DNA from 4 places in the Streptomyces tirandamycinicus genome. Region 3 is predicted to be linked to each of the others. Evidence: riboswitches for the same ligand, from Rfam matches in the RefSeq annotation. Region 3 holds a riboswitch; each other region holds the start of a gene.
The links. A riboswitch is a leader RNA that binds a small molecule or an ion and turns the genes downstream of it on or off. The one in region 3 is predicted to bind cobalamin.

Region 1 (2,187 bases), 1.2 Mb from region 3:
CACACGCGGTCGCACGACCCCGACGCGGAGGTGATGTCCCGCCGCGAGTTCGAACGCCGCCGCACGGACGAGCGGGAGGCCGACCCCCGCAAGGGGTTCCGCTGCTGCTGACCACCCGGTCCGACCGCCGCCCACGGGCCTCCGCGCCCCCTCCGGGGAAAGCGGAGGCCTGCGCCGTACCCGTGGAGCACACTGCCGACATGGACATCACCATCAGGCGCGCGGAGCCCGGCGACCACGAGGCCCTCGGGGCGGTCACGACGCGGGCGTACCTCGACGGCGGGCTGCTGGACTTCGGCGAGGACGACCCCTATCTCGCCGTGCTGCGGGACGTCCCCCGGCGGGCCGCGGAGGCCGAGGTGCTGGTCGCGGCCGACCGCGGGGGGCGGATCGCCGGCGGGGTGACGTTCACTCCGTACGGCGGGCCCTGGGCCGAGGTCGCCGGCCCGCTGGAAGCCGAGTTCCGGATGCTGGCGGTCGACCCGGCGGCCCGCGGCCGGGGAGTGGGGGAGGCGCTGGTGCGGGCGTGCGCCGAGCGCGCCCGGGCCCTCGGCTGTCAACGGCTGGTCCTCTCCACCCATTCCGCGATGCACGCCGCCCATCGCCTGTACGGACGGCTCGGCTTCGCGCGGACACCCGGGCGGGACTGGACACCCGTGCCCGGCATGCCTCCCCTGCTGACCTACGCCCTGGAGCTCTGAACGGGCTCACGACACAACATGTGGGGGGTGCCGCAACTCGCCGCCCCTACATGTATGCTCGTGCTCGCTGTCGACGCAGGGGAATCCGGTGGGAATCCGGAACTGTCCCGCAACGGTGTACCGGCGTGCGCCGGTCCGAAACCAGGACCCGTACGCCCCGTGTGAGTCCGAGAACCTGCCGACGGTGCGCCCGGACCGTCCGGCCCGGGTGCCCAGACGTCCGGGCCTCGCGGAAAAGGCCGGTGGACGCGGTCCGCCCTGCCCGGGTGTGCGTCCGTGCCCCCGCCCCGCCGGCCCCCAGCCGAGCGAGGGAGAGCACCCCGTGACCATCGCGCCGCCCGATCCTGCTTCAGCGCAGCTCGCCGACGGACCAGGCACCGCGCTCCTGCGGACCCTGACCGAGCTCACCGCCGACCTGCCCGACGCCGACCCCGGCCGGGTGGCCGCGGCCGCTCTCCGGGGCCGTCACGCGGGCTCCGACGAGGCCGAACTGCGCGAACTGGCCACGGAGGCGGCCGCCGGGCTGATCTCCGAGGACCCGGCGTACTCCCGGCTCGCGGCACGACTGCTCACCCTCACCATCGCGGACGAGGCGGCCGGCCAGGGCGCGTCCGCGTTCTCCGGCTCGATCGCCGTCGGCCACCGCGAGGGGCTGATCGCGGACCGCACCGCCGCGTTCGCCGGGGCGCACGCCCGGCGTCTCGACGCGCTGGTCGACCCGGACGCCGACGACCGCTTCGGCTACTTCGGCCTGCGCACCCTCTACAGCCGCTATCTGCTCCGGCACCCGATCACCCGCAAGGTCATCGAAACCCCGCAGTACTTCATGCTGCGCGTCGCCTGCGGTCTCGCCGAGGACGACTCCCCGCGCGCGCTGGACGAAGTGGCGTCCCTGTACGGGCTGATGAGCCGCCTCGACTACCTGCCGTCCTCCCCCACGCTCTTCAACTCCGGCACCCGGCACCCCCAGATGTCGTCCTGCTACCTGCTGGACTCCCCGCTGGACGAACTGGACTCCATCTACGAGCGCTACCACCAGGTGGCACGGCTCTCGAAGCACGCCGGCGGCATCGGCCTGTCGTACTCCCGCATCCGCTCCCGCGGTTCGCTCATCCGGGGGACCAACGGCCACTCCAACGGCATCGTGCCGTTCCTGCGCACGCTGGACTCGTCGGTGGCCGCCGTCAACCAGGGCGGCCGGCGCAAGGGCGCCGCCTGCGTCTACCTGGAGACCTGGCACGCGGACATCGAGGAGTTCCTGGAGCTGCGGGACAACACGGGCGAGGAGGCGCGCCGCACGCACAACCTCAACCTGGCGCACTGGATCCCCGACGAGTTCATGCGCCGGGTGAACGCCGACGCCGACTGGTCGCTGTTCTCCCCCGCCGACGTGCCCGAGCTCGTCGACCTCTGGGGCGACGACTTCGACGCCGCGTACCGCAAGGCGGAGGCCGCCGGGCTCGCCCGCCGCACCATCCCCGCCCGT
Region 2 (2,187 bases), 2.9 Mb from region 3:
TCGTTGCCGACGCCCGCCCCTCCGGCGGTGAAGGCGGTCTTGTCGCCGCTGTCGTACACGAAGATCTTGGCCGGGGTGACTCCGGCGAGCTTGCCCTCGACCTCGTCCAGCGTGCCGTGGAGCTTCTTCAGCTCCTGATCGGCTCGTTCCGGCACACCGAAGATCCTGGCCACGTTCCGGATCTCCTGGTCCATCGTGGCCATCGTCACAGGCCCTCTCGGGCACTCCTCGATGTTGAGGTAGGAGTTGATCCCGGCCTTGGACAGGGCTTCGCGGCTGCGGCCCTCCTTCTCGTCGAAGGTGCTGGCGAAACCGCCGTAGGCGAAGTCCGGTTCGGCGGTCAGCAGCGTCTCGAAGGAGGGGTACTCCTTCGCCAGCACCTTGATCCCGTCGTAGGCGCCCTGGTACCGGGGGAGGATCTTGTCGTCGAGGTAGGCCGTGCCGACCATCGACTTCTGCAGTCCCAGCGCCAGCATGACCTCGGTCGCGTGCTGGTTGAGCGACACCGCGCGCTGCGGCGGCCGCTGATAGGTCGTCTTCACACCGCAGTTGGACACCGTGACCGGGAAGCCCTCGGCGGCGGGCTCCGCCCGCGCGGCGTCGTCGCGGGCGGCGGTGCCACCGCAACCGGAGAGCAGCAGGGCCGCTGCGGCCACGGCCGGCAGCAGGAATATCGGGCGCTTGCGCATCATCTGGTGGGTCCTCTCACCGCGGGTTGGAACCGGAACGGTCCGGATAGTGCTCCGGAGGACGGCCGGATTCGGGAAAGCGGGTCGGGTTCGGGAAGGCGCGTGGGGTTCGGGAAGGCAGGTCGGGTCGGGGAAGGCAGGTCGGGTCGGGTCGCGGAGGGTCGGCGGGAGTCGGGACGGCGTGCCGGGTCGCGGAAGGCGCACGGGAAGTCAGCCGGTCATGCGAGGTGGCCGGAGGGACCGGGGGGCTTGAGGGGCCGCCGGGTCAGCCCGTGTCACGGAGCGGCGTGGCCCGGGCACGCCGCGGCGGGGTGAAGGCGTACAGGTCGAGGATGTCCGTGAGCGCGGCGACGCCCGGCCCGCCCGCCCGTACCCAGGCGGCGATGTCCTCGGTCGCGGCGGGGTCGTTGACGAGGCCGAACCAGACCGGCCGGCCGCCGGCGGCGCGTCCCTCGGACGACGGCTGCACCACGATCACGTTCGCCTGGTCGCACACGTCGAGACAGTCGGTGATCCGGACCGGGGCGTCCTCGGCGAGACGCGCGGTCTGCTCACCGTGATCGACGCCGGACACCTTGGGGCTGCCGCAGCAGCAGTCCCGGCACACCACGACCCGGCACGGCACCGAACCGTCGCGCGACGCCTCCATGGGCATCACGACGAGCCCTCCTCTCCGGGGAGATCCGCCCCAGTCGTATCGAGGAGGCGACCGCGTGAGTCTCCTGGCTCTCGGGTCAGTGCTCGTCCCGGCCTTCCCACCCGCGCACGGGCAGTGGTCTGTTCGGGATCCGCTCGCCGATCACAGTGGCGGGACCGCGCCGGATTCACACCGGCTTCCTCGTTCCGCCGTCGCCTTTGTCGCGGACATCATCGCAGAAGGACGCGTCCCGTCATACGCCCGCGTCGGACCGGCCACGAACATCCGCAGCACACGACCAGCGCTCGCGGGCGATGCGCGCGACACCGACGGCCCGCGCAACCCCCTGGACAAGAGGACCCTCCGCGGGCGCGAGGCAGGGCCTCCGTGGTCGCGAGACAGAGCCTCCATGGTCACGAGACAGGGGACGCATCGGCCGGTTCGGGCGGGCGTCTCGGTGGAACGGCGTCGAGAAAGCAGTACGCGCCGGTGTCCGGGACCGGGACGATGCCGCCCGGTTCCCGCCGCGGCAGTGCCGTTCGGGTGCCGGCAGCCCGCCGGAGAAGCAGGCCGGTCCTGCGGCGTCCTGCCGCCGGGGCGGCAACCCGCCGACGGGCCCGTAGGGTACGCCCATGGTGATCGCGACGGTCCGTGAGTGGCGCGACGAGGAAGGGTGGGGTGTCCTTGATTCCGACGAGACTCCCGGCGGGTGCTGGGGCCACTACTCCCACATCCAGATGGCGGGCTTCCGCACGCTGTCACCGGGGCAGTTGGTGGATCTCCAGTGGGAAGCTCCCGGTTTCCCACAGGACGGGTACGACTACCGCGCGCTGAACATCGTGCCCCGGCCCGCGTGACCGC
Region 3 (2,187 bases):
GCTGGTCGTCGAGGCCGTCGTGGAGAACCCCGACGCCAAGACCGGGGTCTTCGCCGCCCTCGACAAGATCGTCGAAGACCCGGAGGCGATCCTCGCCAGCAACACCTCCTCCCTGCCCGTGATGCGCCTCGGTATGGCCACCGGCCGCGCCGACCGGGTGGTGGGACTGCACTTCTTCAACCCGGTGCCCGTGCTGCCGCTGGTGGAGGTCGTCACCTCGCTGCACACGTCGGCGGAAACCGCCGCGGCGGTCGAGGACTTCGCCGCGCGCCTGCTGGGCAAGACCGTGATCCGGTCGCAGGACCGGGCCGGCTTCGTGGTCAACGCCCTGCTCGTGCCGTACCTCCTGTCCGCGATCCGGATGGCGGAGTCGGGATTCGCCTCCGCCGCCGGCATCGACGCCGGCATGGAACTGGGCTGCGCCCACCCCATGGGCCCGCTGAAGCTCGCGGACCTGATCGGCCTGGACACCGTGGCCTCCATCGCGGAGTCCCTGTACGACGAGTTCAAGGAGCCGCTGTACGCCCCGCCGCCGCTGCTGCAGCGGATGGTCGAGGCCGGGCTGCTGGGCCGGAAGACCGGCCGCGGATTCCACACGTACGACCGCGGCTGAGGGGCCGCGACGGCGGCGGGAACCGAACCACCGGGCCGAGGAGCCCGGTCGGCCCGGGCTGAGGGGCCCGGGCCCCACCCCACCGGACGAGGGAGCCGGGGGGAGCAACAGGGGAGGGGGCGGGGAGCGCGATGCGCGCTCCCCGCCCTTCGGCCGCTCCGAGCACCGCGGACCGCGTCCCGCCTCACCACCGACCTCACCATCCGAAGGACGGACGGTGCTGTCCGCGGGGCCGGTGCGCGCCGTAGGCTGGCCCGTGCAGCTGGTTCGCCCCGCCCGCCAGGCGGGCTGCGTCGTAAGAGGGAACCCGGTGGGAATCCGGGACTGCCCCGCAGCGGTGAGCGGGAACGACCGCCGTCACACGCACTGGACCCGCCCGGGTCCGGGAAGCGACGGCCAGTAGGTGCCCTCCTTCGTGGAGTGGCGTGCCCGTGAGTCCGAAGACCTGCCCGTTGCCCGTGCGCGGACCACCGTGCGCGGACATCCCGGTGACCTCGAGGGCGGGTCGGCGGCGCCCTCGGACGTGGTCCGGGGGAGTTCAGACCAGACGGACGACCGCGCCCGCCACGCGGGGCCGCTCCGCCCGGTCCGCCACCTTCGCGCGCTCGTCCCCTTCTCCGGGACCTCAGGGAATCATCTCGCGAAGGAGATCTCCGTGACCGACAAGTCCGCAGCCGCGGCAGCACGGGCCACCGTGTTCGGCTACCCCCGTCAGGGCCCGAACCGGGAGCTGAAGAAGGCGATCGAGGGGTACTGGAAGGGCCGCGTCACCGCCGGCGCCCTTCGGACCACGGCCGCCGGCCTGCGCCGTGCGAACTGGCGGCTGCTCGCCGACGCCGGCGTGCACGAGGTGCCCACCGGGGACTTCTCGTACTACGACCACGTCCTCGACACCACGGTCATGGTCGGCGCGATCCCCGCCCGCCACCGGGCGGCCGTCGACGCCGACGCCCTCGACGGCTACTTCGCCATGGCGCGGGGCACCCGGGACGTGGCGCCGCTGGAGATGACGAAGTGGTTCGACACCAACTACCACTACCTGGTGCCCGAGCTGGGACCGGACACCATGTTCGCGGCAGACTCCGGCAAGCAGGTCGGCGAGCTGGGTGAGGCGCTCGCGCTCGGCCTCAGCGCCCGGCCCGTCCTGGTCGGCCCGGTCACCTACCTGCTCCTGGCCAAGCCCGCCCCGGGCGTGGCCGCCGGCTTCGACCCGCTCACCCTGCTGGACCGCCTGCTGCCCGTGTACGGGGAGATTCTGGCCGACCTGAGGGCGGCGGGAGCCGAGTGGGTGCAGCTCGACGAACCGGCCCTGGTGCAGGACCGCACCCCAGCCGAACTCGACGCGGCCGCCCGCGCCTACGCGTACCTCGGCGGGCTCCGCGACCGGCCGAAGCTGCTCGTCGCCTCCTACTTCGACCGGCTCGGCGACGCCCTGCCGGTGCTCGCCAAGGCCCCCGTCGACGGGCTCGCCCTCGACTTCACCGAGGCCGCCGCCGCCAACCTCGAAGCACTCGCGGCCGCCGGGGGCCTGCCCGGCAGGCGCCTGGTCGCCGGGGTGGTCAACGGCCGCAACA
Region 4 (2,187 bases), 4.1 Mb from region 3:
CTGGCCGACGGCCGGCCCCGCACCCTGGAGGAGATCGGCCGGATCTTCGGCGTCACCCGGGAACGCATCCGCCAGATCGAGTCCAAGACGCTCGGCAAGCTGCGCGACCACGCCTACGCCGACCAGTTGCGCGGCTATCTGGACTGAGTCCCGCCGGGTCCCGGACGCACGGAACCGCCGGACCCCGGCCGCGCGCCCCCGCCGGCCCGGGATGAACGGACCGCCGGACCCCGGCCGAACGGACCGGCCGGGCCCGGCGGGCGTCACCCGCGAGCGGCGCCGGCGCCCCGCGCCGGGACGGCCTCGACGCCTTCGACCGCCTTGGCCGTCTCGACCGCCTTGGCGGCCTTGCGGCCGCGACCGCCGAAGGTGACGGTGAGTTCGTCCACATCGAGCAGTGGCATGACATCAACCTCGCAGCTTCGGGTCGAGGGCTTCGCGCATGGCCTCGCCGAGCAGGGTGAAGCCCAGGGCGGTGACGATGATGGCGACCGCCGGGTACATCGACATCATCGGCGCGTTGAGGCCGCGGCCAGCGCGCCCGCGGCGACCGCGCCCCCGGCGCACACCGCGGTGTGCAGGGTGCCCCAGCCGCGGTGGTCGTGCCAGAGTCTCCGTTCGACCGCGGCGGCCGCCCGCCCGAAGACCGCGACCGGGTGCCCGCGGCGTGGATCGCCGAGGAGCAGGTCACCGGCCAGTCCGGCGGCGGCGCCGTACGCGAACGTGATGTCCGGGCGCGGCAGAGCCGGCCCCCCGGGTTCGGCAGGCATGTTCGTCCTCACTCAGGGTCCGCGCCCCGGCTCGACGTGACCGGCGGCGAAGAGTTCCTGGCTCCGGGGTGCTCCCTGGTGCTCCTGGGGGAGCGCACCCGTGACAGTGGCGGGACCGCGCCGGATTCGCACCGGCTTCCTCTTCTGCCGCCGTAAGTGGCCCCGGAAGTCCACCACGGGCCCCGAACGCCCGTCAACTCGCCCTTGACCTGCGACGGGACAGGGCGCACGGCCGGCGCGGCGGGGGTGCGGGGCGGGCATGCGGCAGGGGCCGGGCACACCCGGAGGTGCGCCCGGCCCCTGCCGGAGGTCGTGCCGCGGCGTCAGACCACGATCAAGTAGATCCCGAAGGCCACGGCCGCCGCGCAGAGCGCGAAGCAGGCGTACGCGCCGGTGCGGGCGAGGCCGGCCGAGCCTCCCTGCGCGGCCGCGGCCTCCTGCCTGGAGAGACCCGCGATGCCCAGGGTGAACAGGCCCACCAGGGCGACGGTCACGACGAGGCTCACGCCGAAGACGGAGCCCAGAGCTACCCAGTCGATCTTCATGTCGTTCTTTCCTTACACCGTGGCGGCGGGCGCCGGAGCGGACTCGGAGGCCTGGGCCGGGACGGGGGCCGTCAGCGCGTCGGGCTCGGTCGCCGGGGCTGCCGTGGACGCGGCGGACGCGGTAGACGCGGCGTCCGGTGTCCCGGGCTCGGTCGCCGGGGTCGCCGCGACGCCGGCCGGGGGCGGGGAGACGGCCGCGATGGCGGTGGTGACGACGCCGGCGGGCTCGATCTCGTCGTCCGTGACATTGGTGTGGTCGACCGGCTTGCGGCGCGAGACCGTCCAGATGGCCCCGGAGCCCGCGACGAGCAGCACGGCCACGGCGGCGATGCCCCAGGTGCCCTGCTTGGTCAGGAACTCGGCGGCCGCGGCGACCAGGCCGGCGGCGGGCAGGGTCAGGCCCCAGGCGACGAACATCCGGGTCGCGGTGGACCAGCGGACCACACCGCCCTTGCGGCCGAGGCCGGCACCCATCACGGCACCCGAGCAGGACTGGGTGGTGGAGAGCGAGAAGCCGAGGTTCGAGGAGGCCAGGATGACCGTCGCGGCACTGGTCTGCGCGGCGAAGCCCTGCTGCGGCTGGAGGTCGGTCAGCCCCTTGCCCATGGTGCGGATGATGCGCCAGCCGCCGAGGTAGGTGCCGAGCGCGATCGCGACACCGGCGGAGACGATGACCCACATCGGGGGGTTCGAGCCGGGCGCGAGGACGCCTCCGGTGACCAGCGCCAGGGTGATGACGCCCATGGTCTTCTGCGCGTCGTTGGTGCCGTGGGCGAGGGAGACCAGGCCGGCGGAGGCGATCTGCCCGGCGCGGTAGCCCTTGGAGGTGGACCTGTTCTCGGTGGTGCCGCCGATGCGGTACGTCAGCCTGG

Region 1: it holds a riboswitch for cobalamin, as region 3 does, so the genes downstream of both, DDW44_RS20440 (ribonucleoside-diphosphate reductase subunit alpha) here and metE (5-methyltetrahydropteroyltriglutamate--homocysteine S-methyltransferase) in region 3, are expected to answer to the same signal.
Region 2: it holds a riboswitch for cobalamin, as region 3 does, so the genes downstream of both, DDW44_RS12735 (hypothetical protein) here and metE (5-methyltetrahydropteroyltriglutamate--homocysteine S-methyltransferase) in region 3, are expected to answer to the same signal.
Region 4: it holds a riboswitch for cobalamin, as region 3 does, so the genes downstream of both, DDW44_RS07730 (cobalamin biosynthesis protein) here and metE (5-methyltetrahydropteroyltriglutamate--homocysteine S-methyltransferase) in region 3, are expected to answer to the same signal.

Annotation. Positions count from the first base shown of each region.
Region 1 is NZ_CP029188.1:4,599,214-4,601,400, reverse strand. Features, by position in the region: gene DDW44_RS20450 (YbdD/YjiX family protein) at 1-111, shown strand, start outside; gene DDW44_RS20445 (GNAT family N-acetyltransferase) at 201-701, shown strand; cobalamin riboswitch at 756-898, shown strand; gene DDW44_RS20440 (ribonucleoside-diphosphate reductase subunit alpha) at 1,024-2,187, shown strand, end outside.
Region 2 is NZ_CP029188.1:2,889,365-2,891,551, forward strand. Features, by position in the region: gene DDW44_RS12730 (ABC transporter substrate-binding protein) at 1-692, opposite strand, end outside; gene DDW44_RS12735 (hypothetical protein) at 955-1,344, opposite strand; cobalamin riboswitch at 1,389-1,570, opposite strand; gene DDW44_RS12740 (cold-shock protein) at 1,959-2,183, shown strand.
Region 3 is NZ_CP029188.1:5,837,379-5,839,565, reverse strand. Features, by position in the region: gene DDW44_RS25480 (3-hydroxybutyryl-CoA dehydrogenase) at 1-613, shown strand, start outside; cobalamin riboswitch at 860-1,080, shown strand; gene metE (5-methyltetrahydropteroyltriglutamate--homocysteine S-methyltransferase) at 1,269-2,187, shown strand, end outside.
Region 4 is NZ_CP029188.1:1,731,505-1,733,691, reverse strand. Features, by position in the region: gene DDW44_RS07745 (RNA polymerase sigma factor) at 1-147, shown strand, start outside; gene DDW44_RS07740 (hypothetical protein) at 264-404, opposite strand; partial or broken gene DDW44_RS07735 (ABC transporter permease) at 409-522, opposite strand; partial or broken gene DDW44_RS07730 (cobalamin biosynthesis protein) at 516-770, opposite strand; cobalamin riboswitch at 802-960, opposite strand; gene DDW44_RS07725 (hypothetical protein) at 1,094-1,315, opposite strand; gene DDW44_RS07720 (inorganic phosphate transporter) at 1,328-2,187, opposite strand, start outside.